One region of the Thermoanaerobacterium sp. RBIITD genome, then DNA from elsewhere that is predicted to be linked to it. Evidence: riboswitches for the same ligand, from Rfam matches in the RefSeq annotation. Region 1 holds a riboswitch; each other region holds the start of a gene.
What was found. Region 1 has a riboswitch for S-adenosylmethionine ahead of CPG45_RS00800 (homocysteine synthase). Riboswitches for the same ligand answer to the same signal wherever they lie in the genome.
Positions count from the first base shown of each region.

Region 2: another riboswitch for S-adenosylmethionine. It lies ahead of CPG45_RS02475 (methionine ABC transporter ATP-binding protein); the one in region 1 lies ahead of CPG45_RS00800 (homocysteine synthase).
Region 3: another riboswitch for S-adenosylmethionine. It lies ahead of metK (methionine adenosyltransferase); the one in region 1 lies ahead of CPG45_RS00800 (homocysteine synthase).
Region 4: another riboswitch for S-adenosylmethionine. It lies ahead of CPG45_RS12470 (methylenetetrahydrofolate reductase); the one in region 1 lies ahead of CPG45_RS00800 (homocysteine synthase).

Region 1 is NZ_LT906662.1:160,661-164,772, reverse strand. Features, by position in the region: gene CPG45_RS00810 (bifunctional cystathionine gamma-lyase/homocysteine desulfhydrase) at 1-680, shown strand, start outside; gene CPG45_RS00805 (PLP-dependent cysteine synthase family protein) at 685-1,605, shown strand; SAM riboswitch class I at 1,771-1,878, shown strand; gene CPG45_RS00800 (homocysteine synthase) at 2,016-3,308, shown strand; gene CPG45_RS16985 (hypothetical protein) at 3,757-3,942, opposite strand.
Region 2 is NZ_LT906662.1:513,935-518,046, forward strand. Features, by position in the region: gene CPG45_RS02470 (BglG family transcription antiterminator) at 1-1,882, opposite strand, end outside; SAM riboswitch class I at 2,101-2,201, shown strand; gene CPG45_RS02475 (methionine ABC transporter ATP-binding protein) at 2,267-3,289, shown strand; gene CPG45_RS02480 (methionine ABC transporter permease) at 3,276-3,953, shown strand; gene CPG45_RS02485 (MetQ/NlpA family ABC transporter substrate-binding protein) at 3,968-4,112, shown strand, end outside.
Region 3 is NZ_LT906662.1:636,014-640,125, reverse strand. Features, by position in the region: gene rsxE (electron transport complex subunit RsxE) at 1-290, shown strand, start outside; gene rsxA (electron transport complex subunit RsxA) at 259-837, shown strand; gene CPG45_RS03090 (RnfABCDGE type electron transport complex subunit B) at 850-1,692, shown strand; SAM riboswitch class I at 1,871-1,972, shown strand; gene metK (methionine adenosyltransferase) at 2,119-3,306, shown strand; gene CPG45_RS03080 (flagellar assembly protein A) at 3,447-4,112, opposite strand, start outside.
Region 4 is NZ_LT906662.1:2,591,874-2,595,985, forward strand. Features, by position in the region: gene CPG45_RS12460 (anti sigma factor C-terminal domain-containing protein) at 1-664, shown strand, start outside; gene CPG45_RS12465 (GNAT family N-acetyltransferase) at 1,103-1,576, shown strand; SAM riboswitch class I at 1,700-1,794, shown strand; gene CPG45_RS12470 (methylenetetrahydrofolate reductase) at 1,866-2,777, shown strand; gene CPG45_RS12475 (homocysteine S-methyltransferase family protein) at 2,793-4,112, shown strand, end outside.

The DNA.
Region 1 (4,112 bases):
TCAGAGAAATTTCAAGAATAGCTAAAGAATATAGCATACTTTCGATAGTTGATAATACTTTTATGATGCCATATTTCCAAAGACCTATTGAATTAGGTGCAGACATAGTTGTTCATAGTGCAACAAAATACCTTGGGGGCCATAGCGATGTTGTGGCAGGCCTTGTTGTTGTTAATAGTGAAGAATTAGCTCATAAAATTCATTTTCTGCAAAATGCAATTGGTGGTATTTTAGGACCGCAGGATTCTTATCTTGTGATTAGGGGAATAAAAACTCTTAGTGTCAGAATGGAAAGACATGAGCAAAATGCGAAAGAAATCACAAATTGGCTTTTGAAACAGCCAGAGGTAGAAAAAGTTTATTATCCAGGTTTACCTACACATCCAGGATATGATATTGCAAAAGAGCAGATGGACGGCTTTGGAGGCATGATTTCATTTGAGTTAAAAGATAAAGATACGGCATTAAAATTATTAAATAATGTAAGACTAATTACACTTGCTGAAAGTCTTGGTGGATACGAAAGCTTAATTTCATATCCAGTAAAAATGACACATGTGTCTATACCAGAGGAAGAAAGATTGAAACTCGGCATAACCGATAAGCTAGTAAGACTATCAGTTGGACTTGAGAATTATCTGGATTTAATTGATGATTTAAAAAATGCGATAAGGGGTTGAAACTATGGAATATGCAGAGGAAATCAGTGATTTAATTGGCAATACACCACTTCTAAAAATAACTCATTTTGATATACCTTCATATGTAAACATCTTTGCTAAACTTGAAAATATGAACCCTGGTGGCTCTGTAAAAGATAGAACATGCTATTATATGATAAAAGATGCTGAAGATAAGGGATTAATAAAAAAAGGTTCAACGATAATCGAACCTACTGCTGGGAATACAGGCATTGGTCTTGCACTTGCATTATTGAATAAAGGTTATAAAGTCATATTTGTAGTACCAACTAAATTTTCAGTAGAAAAACAGATACTAATGAAAGCTTTAGGTGCTGAAATAGTTAATACGCCTAAAGAGCTTGGAATGAAAGGAGCGATGGATAAAGCATATGAATTAGCGAAGGAAATTAAAGACTCATTTATACCAAACCAGTTTAAAAATATGTCAAATGTAAGGGCTCATTATGAAACAACAGGACCAGAGATATATGATGCTTTGGATGGAAATGTAGATATACTTATTGCTGGAGCAGGTACTGGTGGAACGTTCACAGGTGTAGTTAAATATTTAAAAGAGAAGAATCCTAAAATAAAAGGTGTGCTTGCTGATCCTATTGGTTCAATAATCGGTGGTGGAGATATAGTAAAATGCTATAAAATAGAGGGCATAGGTAATGACTTTATACCTGATACTATGGATGTAAGCTTAATAGATGATGTTGAAAAGGTAACTGATGATGAAGCCTTTTATTACGTAAACGAACTTGCAAGAAAAGAAGGCTTATTTATTGGATCATCATCAGGTGCTGCTTTTGCTGCGGCTATAAAACAGGCAAATAAGCAAAAAGAATCAAAAAATATAGTTGTAGTATTTCCTGATAGATCTGATAGGTATTTTAGTGAAAATTTATATAGATTTTAAGTAGAAGAAAGCATTAAAAGATTGTAAAATAGATGTGGTTCCTTTAGAAGCAGTATATATTTTAAAGAATAATCATGAGGTAAAAAAAACCAAGAATACCTATTGACATTATTAATTTAAAGTGATAATATTTATATCAATAAATTTAAAAAAGAATATTAAAACCTCTTATCAAGAGCGGTGGAGGGACTGGCCCGATGAAACCCGGCAACCGACATCAATCATTTGATGCGTCTGGTGCCAAATCCTGCAGGGAAACCTGAAAGATGAGAGGAGCGGCGTAAATTTAGCCCTCTTCATCATCGAAGAGGGCTTTTGATATTCTATAAAAAATCGAAAAGAGGTGCATTAAATTAAAGAATAACATTCAAATTTGTCTAAAACTAAAATTATGAAGAGGAGAGATTTAGATGAGTGAAGAAAGAAAGTTAAAGTTTGATACATTGCAGGTACATGCGGGGCAAAAACCAGATCCTACGACAGGTTCAATGGCTGTTCCAATCTATCAGACAACATCCTATGTGTTTAAAGATACTGACCATGCTGCAGCATTGTTCAATCTTAAAGAGGCAGGAAACATATATACGAGAATCATGAATCCGACAAATGATGTATTTGAGCAGAGAATTGCCGCACTAGAAGGAGGAGTAGGTGCGGTTGCAACAGCATCTGGTTCTGCAGCTATAATGTACTCCATACTGAATATAGCAGGTGCCGGTGATGAAATAGTATCTGCAAGCACACTATATGGTGGGACATACAACCTTTTTGCTTTAACATTGCCTAAACTTGGCATTAAAACGACATTTGTTAATCCAGATGATCCTGAAAATTTCAGAAAAGCAATAACAGACAGAACAAAGGCGTTGTATATAGAGACAATAGGAAATCCAGGAATAAATATACCTGATTTCGAGGTCATAGCAAAAATAGCGCATGAGAATAAAATACCGCTAATTGTAGACAACACATTTGCAACACCATATCTCTTCCGCCCATTTGAATATGGAGCAGATATAGTAGTACATTCAGCGACAAAGTTTATAGGAGGGCATGGGACATCAATAGGAGGAGTAATAGTAGATTCAGGAAAATTTGATTGGGTAGGAAGTGGGAAGTTTAAAGAATTCGTAGAACCAGATCCAAGTTATCATGGGTTAAAATATGTGGAGACATTTGGACCTGCGGCATACATAACAAAAGTAAGAGTACAGCTTCTTAGAGACACCGGTGCAGCTTTGAGCCCATTCAATGCTTTCTTATTTATACAAGGACTAGAGACTTTGTCATTAAGAGTTCAAAGGCATGTGGAAAATGCACAAAAGGTAGCAGAATTCTTAGCAAGCAATCCAAATGTGACGTGGGTTAACTATCCTGGACTTAAAGAAAATAAATATCATGAGCTTGCAAAGAAATACCTACCGAAAGGTGCTGGATCAATATTGACATTTGGAATAAAAGGTGGAATAAATGCTGGAATCAAATTCATAAACAGCCTTGAATTATTCTCATTGCTTGCAAATGTAGGTGATGCAAAGTCTTTGGTAATTCATCCAGCAAGTACTACCCATTCACAGCTAAACGAAGAAGAATTGTTATCAGCAGGAGTAACGCCTGATCAAATTAGACTATCAATAGGCATAGAAGACCCCGACGACATAATATATGACCTTGATCAAGCACTTAAAAAGGCAGCAGAATAAATCATATGCATTTAAAGGTATAGTGAGGGCTGACTAGAAAACTGGAGGCTAGACATATTTAATAAAATGTGTCTGGCCTTTTAATTAGAGATAAACTGATACTTGTTATTATAATTTATAATTAAATTCTCTATCATTTGTTTTAAGTATATCATTTTTATTGTTTTTTAAACACTTTTTCTTTTAAAGGTTAGTTGTATAATTAAATGTAACAAGTAAATAACATTTAAGAAAAAATTGAAGCTATGGCTATTAATAATGATAACACAAAAAAGAGAAGTTTTAAACACCTTAAGCAATATGAACGTGGAATGATTTATACTCTAAAACAAATGGAAAGTTTTAATATTAAGAGAACTAATGAAAAGTACTAAGCGATTTTATGTAAACATACTCTGCATGGTGCTTAACCTCTTCATATTCTTCTTCTGTTAAAGGACCTTCTTTGTTAATTATACTGTTTTTTTACCTTTATTTTACCAATATCGAGATATAAAGCTGCATAATAGAGTTTTTCAAGGTCATTTTCGGTAAAAATCAACTTTTTAGCTATTTCAATAGACCAAAATGCTATATTGACAGTATGCATCTTCGTAGACGACTGGTTTGATTTTATATTATCTTCAAATACCATAAGGAATATTAAAATTTTTTCGGTATCGGCTAACTGGTCATATTTTACCAATGCATAATAGTATATATCAAAGAGATCGAACTTATTAAAAAATGAAGATAATAATTCTGTGATGTCTTTAGCTTTATGATTGAATCTAAAATATATACAAACAGTGATATCTTTGTGTT
Region 2 (4,112 bases), 350 kb from region 1:
TATTTATCTTCTCATATTCATTTATTAAATTCTTCATTCTGACATCATTAGTTAACTTACCACAAATTACAAGCGGTTTTTTTAGATTAGCTGATGTACAGTGGTAAATAACAAAACCTTTGCCTGGAAGGATAATCTTGCCCAGGCTTTCTCGTCCAATGAGCTTTGTCTTTATAGCGTCAATTTCTTTTGCATCAATATATCCAATTTCTAAAAAATCTTTTAAAAGGCTGTCGATTATTTCTTTTGAATTTACTCCATCGACATTCTTTAACGCAAAGTCATTACATATTTCGATTATGTGTTTTCCATATTCGGCTATATGGACTAATTCATTGTATTTATCATTAACTACTTTCTTCTTTGAAAAGCTCATTATAAAATCGGTATTTAATGCTTTTTTTAATTTTTCCACATCCTCATCAAGAAGTAATGGATTTACTACAATTGTCTCCTTATCATTATTGTCAAGTGGTATTGTAGACACTATCAGGTCTATATCATCTCGATTTTTAAAATCCTTTAGTCTTAAACTTGATACCGTATCAACAATATTTAGTTGTGGGAACATCTGCAATTTTGATAAAAGCATTCTTGAAGTCCCAATACCACTTGCACAAACCACCAAAATATTATGCTTTTTAGCCTTATCCTGCTTCCTGACAAGAGCAGCTCCAAAATGCATAGCAATATATCCAACCTCGTCGTCAGGTATCTCCACATTTAGTTTATTTTTCAATACATTTGAGATAACCTTACATTTATCAAAGAGTAGACCATATCTTTCCTTTATATCATTAATAAGAGGATTTCTAATTGCAAGCCCCATTTTCAATCGAAATATAGTCGGTCTTAGGTGAGTTTTTAACCCGCTTTTTAGAATCGAGTCATATTCTAAATCGGTTTTAAACACATCTTCAGCTATTTTAATCATTTCATATGCAATTTCATTTATAAAGTCATCATTTATTTCATCTGTATTTGCCCTATATCTTGCACCTTGGAGATGTATTGTTATATAGCCTATCTCGTCATCTGGAATTGCAATATCGAGCTCTTCTTCAAGGTATCTTGCAAGCATTTTAGCAAATTTGTATTCATCCGACTTCTTAAGCTCTAAAAGGCTCTCATCACCTATTTTTATCTTTTCTCCGTCTTTTATTCTTTTTAAAGCAAGTGCCAAGTGTACCGTTAGTCCCATATAAGAGCTTTCTGCCAACTCATATTCAAGAGACCTTTCTAATCTCTGAATAGCTTTTTCAATTTTTAATACTGTGTCATAATCAATAAGTCTTAAAAGTCTGTCATTTATATCTTTATCAAGTCTATTTAAATTATTGTACCCTTTATTTAAAAATTCCATTAAGTCCTTTGTCTCGACATTTTCATATAGAAAATTAATTATAGCTTTTCTAATGTTACTTTCTTCGCCAATTAAGTATACACCGACACCAGGTTTTGTAATAATTGTCACGCCTTGTTTATATAACCATTTTTCTATTTCTTTTATGTCATAGCTTATTGTTGCGGTTGTCACATTATATTCTTTTGCAAAATACTCCAATTTAACAGGTTCTTTCATTTGTAGAAGTTCTGAAAGAATCAATTTTCTCCTCTGGTTTGCTCCTATATTAGGCCTATAACCGATAACATCAAAGTTAAATCTTTCTATATCGCTATCACTGCCTTCAACAACTAAAGCCTCAGGCATATTTTTTAATCTTAAACCATAGCCTTTAATATAATCATTTATAGCGTTTAGTTCCCTATATGCAGTTCTTTTGCTTAATTTGTATTTGCTAACGATATCGTCAATACTTATTGGCTCTTTTGACATAACTTTTTTCAAAATATCCAACTGGCGCGCGCTTAACTCTCTCATAAAATACTGTCCTTTCATTTGTGACAATTATTTAATAAGTTAACTTACCTTACAATTATATTATAAACTAATGCTCGCAATTTTCAACATTAAGATGTAAGTACTATGTCAATGTAGTAATGACATACATTTAATAATTCAAACACCCATGACAAAATGCTTGACTTTTCATTTTGAATCTTATATAATCATTTTAACAATTTGATACGAAATTTATTCTCTTATCCAGAGAGGTGGAGGGACTGGCCCGATGAAGCCCGGCAACCGGCACAAAAGTGCAATGGTGCCAATTCCTGCGGCATATGCTGAGAGATGAGAGAGGATTAAACCTCTTTCATAAAGAGGTTTTTTTTATTTTATTTTTTCAAAAAGAGGGGAAAAATTTTGATATCTGTTAAAAATCTAAGCAAAGTTTACAATTCCAATGGCAAAAAAGTTGTTGCATTAAAGGACATAAATTTAGACATCAATGACGGTGAAATATATGGTATTATGGGTTTAAGCGGTGCTGGTAAATCATCTTTAATAAGATGTATAAATATGTTAGAAAAGCCTACATCAGGAAGTATCATGATAAATAATGTTGAGATGACAAAATTAAAGCCTAAGGACTTAAGAAATATGAGAAAAAAAATAGGCATGATATTTCAACATTTTAATCTTTTGATGAATTCCACAGTATATGAAAATATTGCTTTTCCTCTTAAAATATCAAAGGTTAAAGAAAGTGATATAGAAAAGCGAGTTAATGAGCTCCTTGAAGTCGTCGAGCTTGAGGATAAAAAAAATGCGTATCCGTCACAGTTATCAGGTGGTCAAAAACAAAGAGTCGGAATAGCAAGAGCACTAGCAAATAGGCCTGACATAATACTTTCTGATGAGGCAACATCAGCATTAGATCCAACTACGACCGAAGCAATATTAAATTTATTAAAAAGCATAAACAAGCAGTATGGTATAACAATAGTAGTAATTACACATGAGATGTCTGTCATTAGAAACATATGTGATAGAGTAGCGGTTTTGGAAAATGGAGTAATTATTGAAGAAGGCAATGTCATAGACATATTTTCAAATCCATCTACAGAAACATCAAAAAGGTTTTTAAAGGATATGATTGCCGAACTTCCACCTGATATACTTATTGATGATGAAAACCCAAATGAAGAAATACTAAGGTTGTCATTTTTTGGAAAAAGCAGCAGAGAGCCTGTCATATCACATATGATAAAAAAATTTGACGTTGACGCAAATATAATATCAGGCAATATCGAGAGAATCCAAGACTCTCAAATAGGAAATCTTTTGATAAAGCTTAAAGGTGAACCTAATTCGATAAAGTCTGCAATAAACTATTTAGAAGAAAACGGCTTAAGAATAGAGGTGCTTAAAAATGGTATTGTCTAATATATTGCAGTATTTATTAAATTTATGGCAGCTTATGGTACAGCCTTTATGGGAAACAATCTATATGGTGTTTTTTTCTACACTTTTCTCTATAGTGATAGGGCTCCCTCTAGGCATCATATTAGTAATTACAGATAAAGGTCATATATCTGAAAATATAAAGCTTAATAGGATATTAGGCACAATCATAAATATCATGAGATCTGTACCATTTATCATATTGATAATTGCAATATTCCCACTGTCGAGGCTTATAGTTGGAACAACAATTGGATCAACAGCAGCCATTGTTCCATTATCTGTAGCAGCGGCACCATTTGTTGCAAGGGTAATAGAATCATCATTAAAAGAAGTTGACTGGGGTGTCATTGAAGCATCTATTGCGGTAGGTGCAACAATTCCACAGATTATTTTTAGGGTTATGATACCAGAGTCACTATCATCATTGATACTTGGTGTAACTTTGACAATAATAAATATCCTCGGGTATTCTGCTATGGCAGGTGCTATTGGAGGAGGTGGTCTTGGAGATCTTGCGATAAGGTATGGATATCAGAGGTTTGAGACAGATGTCCTCATAGCAACTATTATAGTACTTATTATTATGGTAGAGATTATACAAAGAATAGGAAATTTTCTCGCTAAAAAAGTTGATAAAAGATGAAGGGATGGTTTTTAATGAAAAAAATTATTTTATTGTTTTCATTAATTTTAACGTTATCATTAATATTCGTAGGGTGCTCAAAAAACACTAATAGCAAAGAGGCTATCACAAATAATAACTCAAATGCAGTAAAAACTACAAAACTTGTTGTCGGCGCAT
Region 3 (4,112 bases), 480 kb from region 1:
CCCATGCTGCTGCAGACGGCCTTGGAATGGGATTAGGTTTTACATTAGCCTTATTTATATTGGGTTCAATAAGAGAAATAATTGGAAATGGTTCTATACTTGGGGTATCATTATTTGGACCGCATTTCCAACCGGCATTAATATTTATAATGCCACCAGGTGCGTTTATTACACTTGGTCTTCTACTTGGATTTTTCAGGCTGATGGAAAGTATTCAAGAAAAGAGAAAAGAGAAGGCCTTAGCTGGAGGTGTAGCACATGCTGACAAAGCTTATACTTATTCTGATTAGTTCAATACTCGTGAATAACTTTGTACTTGTAAGGTTCCTTGGCGAATGCCCATTTCTTGGCGTCTCCAAAAAAGTTGAAACTGCGCTTGGAATGGGGATAGCTGTTACATTTGTTATGACTATAGCTTCTGCTATTGCGTATCTTGTTTATTATTTGATACTTGTTCCACTAGGTTTATCATATCTTGAAACGATAGCGTTTATATTAGTTATAGCGGCACTTGTACAATTTGTTGAGATGGTTATAAAAAAATCCAGCCCTGCACTATATCAGGCACTAGGCATATATTTACCACTTATAACGACAAACTGTGCGGTACTTGGTGTTGCATTATTAAATGTTCAGTCGAACTATAACTTCATTGAAACGGTTGTAAATGGATTTGGCTCTGCCGTCGGATTTACACTTGCAATTGTTTTATATGCTGGAATAAGAGAAAGGCTTGAGCTTGCTCCGATATCAAAGGTATTAGATGGGTTTCCTATTGCACTTATTGGTGCAGGACTTTTATCAATCGCTTTTCTCGGCTTCCAAGGATTAATATAGGGGGTGTAGGATGTGAGCGGAATATTACCATATTTGCTTTTACCATTTGTTAGCCTTGGAGGAATGGGACTAATTTTTGGGCTAGTACTTGCATATGCATCAAAGAAGTTTGAAGTAAAAGTCGATCCGAAAGAAGTAGAAGTGAGGAATGTTCTTCCAGGTGCAAACTGCGGTGCATGTGGATTTCCAGGTTGTGATGGATTTGCACATGCAGTAACATCTGGCAATGCACCTGCAAATGGGTGTAAAGTCGGTGGTGCACCTGTTGCCGAGAAAGTAAGTGCGATTCTTGGTATTGCTGCAGACATAGATGAAAAAAGACTTATTGCCTTTGTAAAGTGCAATGGCACAAGAAATAATGCAGTTGAAAAATATAGATACTTTGGTATAGATGATTGCCGTTCTGCGGTACTGTACCAGGAGGGTGCAAAAGGATGCCGGTACGGCTGCCTTGGACTTGGAACCTGCGAGAAATCATGCCCTTTTGATGCCATACATGTAAGCAAAGATGGTGTTGCTGTTGTCTATGAAGATAAATGTACAGCTTGCGGCATTTGTGTAGACGTATGCCCTAAAAATATCATCGAACTTGTAGATGCAGATAGCGAGGCAAGGGTAATATGTTCAAACACAGACAAAGGAAAAGATGTAAGACCAGTATGTTCTGTTGGATGTATAGGATGCAAAGCCTGTGAGAGAGCATGTGAATCAGATGCTATACATGTTACAAATAATCTTGCAAAGATCGATTATAACAAATGTATATCATGTATGGCCTGTGTAGAAAAATGTCCTGTTGATGCGATATATCCATTTAAGGCAAGCTTAGTATTAGACAAACTTAATGCAGTATAAAATTAGGATATTTAATGTATCAAATGTGTGAATATTGATTTTTAACCGGCTTGATATTGAATATCATCAATTTACTAATTTGAATTAATATCAACCATTCACATATGATATGTATTGATTATATATTTGACTTCTTTTGTATACTATGTTATTATATTTAAAGTTAAATAGCGAAGAACTCTTATCAAGAGAGGTGGAGGGAAGAGCCCTGTGAAGCCCGGCAACCTGTCAAATGACAAGGTGCTAATTCTCGCAGAAGTTTTCTTCTGAAAGATGAGGGTAAAAAATACCTCTTCTTTTGGAGAGGTTTTATTTTGCTCTGGGCTTATTAATTAAAAATATAGGCTTTCAATTATTAAAACCTAAAAACCATATAGAAATGTAAGTGTTCGTATTATTGAACCCTAAAAGAAAGGAATGAATGAGATGAGAAAGTTTTTTACTTCAGAATCTGTTACTGAAGGGCACCCAGATAAAATATGCGATCAGATATCAGATGCAATTGTTGACGAGATATTACAAAATGATCCATATGCGAGAATAGCCTGTGAAACAGCTGTAACAACGGGAATGGTTTTGGTCATGGGCGAAATAACTACAAAATGCTATATTGACATACCAAAAATAGTTAGAAAGGTTATTGAAGATATCGGATATACTCGTGCAAAGTATGGCTTTGATGCCGATACGTGTTCGGTACTTACATCCATTGATGAGCAATCACCGGATATAGCACTTGGCGTTGACAAAGCATTAGAAGCAAAAAAAGGCTTGTCACATGATGACATAGAAGAACAAGGTGCAGGTGACCAAGGTATGATGTTCGGTTATGCTTGCAATGAAACACCAGAGTTAATGCCGCTTCCTATTTCACTTGCACATAAACTTGCGAAAAAACTTTCAGAAGTAAGAAAAAATGGCACACTAGAATATTTAAGGCCAGATGGAAAAACACAAGTAACAATAGAATATGTCGATGACGTACCCAAAAGGGTCGATTCAATAGTTGTATCGACACAGCACTCACCAGATGTTGATCATGATAAAATAGAGAAGGATATCAAAGAATATGTCATAAAACCCGTTGTTTCACCTGAGATGATAGATGAAAATACAAAGATATTTGTAAATCCGACGGGAAGATTTGTAGTTGGCGGTCCGCAAGGTGACAGTGGACTCACAGGAAGGAAAATCATAGTTGACACATATGGTGGATATGCGAGACATGGCGGTGGAGCATTTTCAGGCAAAGACCCTACAAAGGTTGATAGATCAGCAACATACGCTGCAAGGTATGTAGCTAAAAATATAGTTGCTGCGGGACTTGCTGATAAATGTGAAGTACAATTAGCATATGCTATAGGTGTTGCTACACCACTAGAAGTAAATATAGATACATTTGGCACAGGCAAAATTCCCGATGAAGATATATCTGATATTGTAAAGAAAGTATTTGATTTAAGACCAGCTGCAATTATAAGGGACCTTGATTTAAGAAAGCCTATATATAGACAAGTTGCCGCATATGGCCATTTTGGAAGGACTGACCTCGACCTTACCTGGGAAAGAACTGATAAAGTAGATATCTTAAAAAAACTTGCCTTCAATAGATAAATTTTAAGCCCGGAAGTAATCTCCGGGCTTTCGGTTTTTTTTATATATTTATAACCGCATTTAATTTCGCTTCGCTAACTTTATTATATCACATTTTTTATGATAATAAAAGCATTATGTTTTAATAGTTCTAAAGATTTTTATTTTTGATTATTGTATACTTTTGTATTATGATCGATTTTAATTGTTGCATTATCATAACAAAAACTTGTACTAATTTTTCCGTTCTTATCAATAACTTTACAATATGTTGGAATACCTGCAGGTGAGCCTACAATACCCAATTTCATTTTTTTACCGGCTATTAATAATCCTCCTCTTACAATACTTGAAGGCTTATGAAATATTATTGAATATTTCGCAATAATTTTGCTTTGAAAAGAACCATTGCCGGTAGCATAAACACTTCCATTTGATAAAATTAGGGAGTTTTGAGCATAATTAAAGATTATGTTACCATATTTGCTATATGAATTTTTTAATAATAAAATAAAATTATCAAGCTCTTTGTAGAGCGTGTTTAGTTTTAAAAGTGCAGAATCAGGTACAAAATTACTTATGCTAAAAAATGTTATTTTTATTTTTTTGACAAACAGTGATATTTCTTTTTTTTCTTCGCTTTCTAATAAACCTATTATATTTTCAATTTCATCAATTTTTGATAAAACTTTAGAGCTATAATCAGATATTATTTTTATAAATAAAGCTCTTTTTTTAATATAATTAAAATCTTTTAAAGAGCCAAGACTTTTAATAATTTCTCCTAAATAACTCAAAATAGATTCAAATGCCGGTGATATTGTGGT
Region 4 (4,112 bases), 970 kb from region 1:
AAGCTTTGATGAAGACAGTTTAAATAAACCAACGTACAACGAACTTGGACAGAGGGAAATGATTTTTTTCTATCCGTATGTAAAATACAAGACATACAAAAATGACTTAAATTTATTAGAAGACATAGGAAATGACAAATATATTGAGATGGCATTATCTTTTGACAAGGAATATAGCATCGACGAAGTAAATAACATGATGCCCAAAAATGTAACTTTAACATGGTATTGGATTGATGATTTAAATAGCAAAGAAAAAGAAGCACATAAACCCCGTGAAAATATTCAAAAACTCCCAAATGGAAAATCTATTGTCGTGGATAATCCAGCAGATGTATGTTCTGAAAAAGCCGCATATGGAATAAAGGTTTATGATAGCAATGGTGATTTAATAAAAAATCCGGAAGAATTTTTTATAGGTGTTCTTGAAAATAATATAAAGGATATAGAAAAACTTAAAACAGATAATCATAAGGTTAACGGTATCAAATCGGAGGTTAAAAGGATTTACGACAATCTAAAAGACAAAGATGGAAAAATAAAAAAGGAAAACATCAAGATACAAGGCGTCGTTGTAACAGGTACTGCAGAAACCTTAAAATCGCTGCGTGGCTTACCTTTTATTAAAGCATCATCATTAGGGGTAGTTACGGATAAATATTAATATAAGTTTACTCATATGTTGAATTTAAAATGAGAATATGGTATAAAAAAGTCACATAATTTGAACAAATAACTGACAGCAACAGTGAATATAAAAATTGAGATAATGCAGTCAGGGATAGGTCCTGGCTTATTTTTTTACATAATTTAATAAATTCTTTACTATGAAAATCAAATACTTGAATAAAGCAGCTATCTAACCATAATCGAAAAGTTATATAAAGTTTGCTTGGAATGGATAAAAAATTATGCTGGGGGTTTTACAATATGGCTTACATCCCGTGCAGAAAGTTATTATATTATCGAAAAAGATGTCGTATAGACCTTTTTCTATTTCTTGAATTATAGTATAATGTTACTATAACCAAGTAAAATACCTTTTTCAACATGAATTGGAAGAGTGAGTAAAGGAATAAAAGCTAGTAAGGATGATGTTGTTATGCAAATTCAGGTGATTGAGGATTATGAAATATTTAAAAAACTCATAAAGCTAAACTGGGGTTCTGAAATTATTGTCGTACATAATACTGTGTACAAGCCAGAAGATTTAAAAGGTTTTTTTGCATATGATGAAGATGGTAATGTAATAGGTATGATAGGGCATATCATAAAAAATAATGAGTGTGAAATTGTAATTCTTGAAAGTTTTAAACAAAATGCAGGTATTGGAACTGCATTAATAAATAAAATTGAGGAGATAGCCAAAAAAGAGGGATGTGATAGGATATGGCTTATAACAACAAATGACAATCTTAATGCTCTTGGATTTTATCAAAAAAAAGGATTTAAAATAAAAGCCGTTTATCCCGGAGTTATTGATGAAGCAAGAAAAATAAAACCTGAAATACCGCTTATCGCGGATAATGGAATCCCAATAAGAGATGAAATCGAACTTGAAAAAAGTATAGGATAAATTAAGTATTTGACTAATCTTAACATTAAACTTACTAAATTATTGTAATGTATAAAAAATAATTTTATTGACATATTAAGAAATACATTGTAGTATATAGTTTAACAAGTTAATATTTTAAATCTCTTATCAAGAGTAGTGGAGGGACTGGCCCTATGAAACTCGGCAACCGGATATCACGGTGCTAATTCCAGCAGCGTATCGCTGAAAGATGAGAGAAGTCAAATCTCTTCTTTTGGCGAAGAGATTTTTTGTTTTTTTAAAGAATTTTTTTGTGGAGGAGATTATGATGTTTAAAGATGAAAGCCTTTGTAATAAATTAAACCGAGGTGAGTTTATAATTACCGCTGAAATTTCCACGCCAAAAGGAGCAGATATAACGAAGACAATTGAAGAAGCGAGAAAATTAAAAGGCATTGTAGATGCTTTAAATATAACAGACTGTCCTATGGCAAACATGAGGATGAGCCCTATAGCCTTGGCGCATCTCTTGCAGAATCACTTAAATATTGAAACAATATTTCATCTTACTTGCCGCGATAGAAACTTGATTGGGCTTCAATCAGAGCTCCTTGGTGCATATGCCCTTGGTGTCAGAAATGTACTTGCTTTAACTGGAGATGATCCGTCACGTGGTGATACACCTACAGCTACAGGAGTTTACGATGTCGATTCAATTGGACTTTTAAAGATTGTAAATTCTCTGAATAACGGTTATGATTATAGTGGAAACAAGTTGGAGTCATCTACTGAATTTTGCATTGGAACTACTGCAAATCCCAATGATTTGACTGAAAAAGCGATTGACAAATTAAAAAGCAAAATAGATGCAGGAGTTGCCTTTATACAAACACAACCGGTTTATGACGAAGATATTTTGTTTAAATTTATAAAAAAGATAGAAGCTTTAAATATACCAGTACTTGTTGGCGTACTCCCTCTTAAAAGCTATAAAATGGCTGTTAATTTAAATAAAAAAGTTCCAGGAATAGATGTTCCAGAACATATAATTGAAAAATTAAAAATAAAAGGGAAAGAAGAAGGAATAAATATAGCCGTCGAATTTATTAAGAATATAAGAAACAATGTTGGCGGTATTCATGTTATGCCGCTTGGAAAAGTAGATGTTGTTGCTGATATAGCGAGTAGAATTGATAATATGGAGTTTAAGCTTTCAGAAAAGAAGGTAGAGACAAATTAAAATGGAGGTCAGCATATGGACATATTTAAAGAGCTGTTGAAACGGATAATAATTTTTGATGGAGCTATGGGAACACAACTTCAGGAAAGAGGGCTAAAAACCGGTGAATGTCCTGAGTATATGAATATATCTCATCCGGATGTTGTATTTGACATACACAAATCATATATCAATGCAGGTGCAGATGTGATAGAGACAAATACCTTTGGTGCTAATAGAGCTAAATTGGCAAAATACGGCCTTGAAAAAGAAACGGCTAAAATAATTGGTGAATCTGTCCGAATTGCCAAAAATGCAGCACAGGAGAAAAGTGTTGCACTGTCAATAGGACCTATCGGTGAACTTCTGAAACCTTACGGTGATATAGCATTTGAAGAAGCTTATGAGATTTTCAAGGAAGTTGTAATTGCAGGGGAACAGGCTGGTGCAGATATTGTTTTGATTGAAACAATGTCTGATATGCTTGAAGCAAAGGCGGCTATCCTCGCGGCAAAGGAAAATACAAACATGAAGGTAATTTGTACAATGACATTTCAAGAGGATGGAAGGACGTTAATGGGTTCAGACCCAGTAACTGTTGTTGTAAGCTTGCAAGGGTTAGGGCTTGATGCAATTGGCGTAAATTGCTCAACAGGTCCTGATAAGATGGTTAATATAGTTGAAAAAATGTCTACAGTATCACGTATCCCTATTATTGCACAGCCTAATGCAGGCATGCCAGCAATTAAAGATGGCAAGACTGTATATGATCTGATGCCTGATGACTTTGCAAGTTATTTCCCTGAACTTATTAAAAAAGGTGCATCGATAGTCGGAGGATGTTGTGGTACAACACCTGAGTATATTCGATTGGTAAAAAGTGTTGTCCAAGGTTTTAAACCATATGTACGCGTTAATAAATTTACAGCCGTATCATCAAATGCAAAGACAATTTTTATAGGTGGGGATAACCCTTTAAGGGTTATAGGTGAGCGTATCAATCCGACAGGGAAGAAAAGTTTGAGCACAGCATTAAAGGAAGGAGATATAAGCCTTGCGGTTGATGAGGCGGTAAGGCAGCAAAAATCGAATGCTGACATACTTGATGTAAATGTAGGTGTTCCAGGTATAGATGAGGAAAACATAATGGTAAAGGCTGTATCAGAGATTCAGAATGCAGTAGATATTCCATTGCAGATAGATAGTACAAATATTAAAGCAATAGAAAAGGCAATGAGGATTTTAAGGGGCAGACCTATAATTAATTCTGTAAGTGCAAAAGAAAAAAGTTTAAGAGAAGTATTGCCGATTGTCAAAAAATATGGCGCATGTGTTGTAGGGCTTACTGTAGGAGAT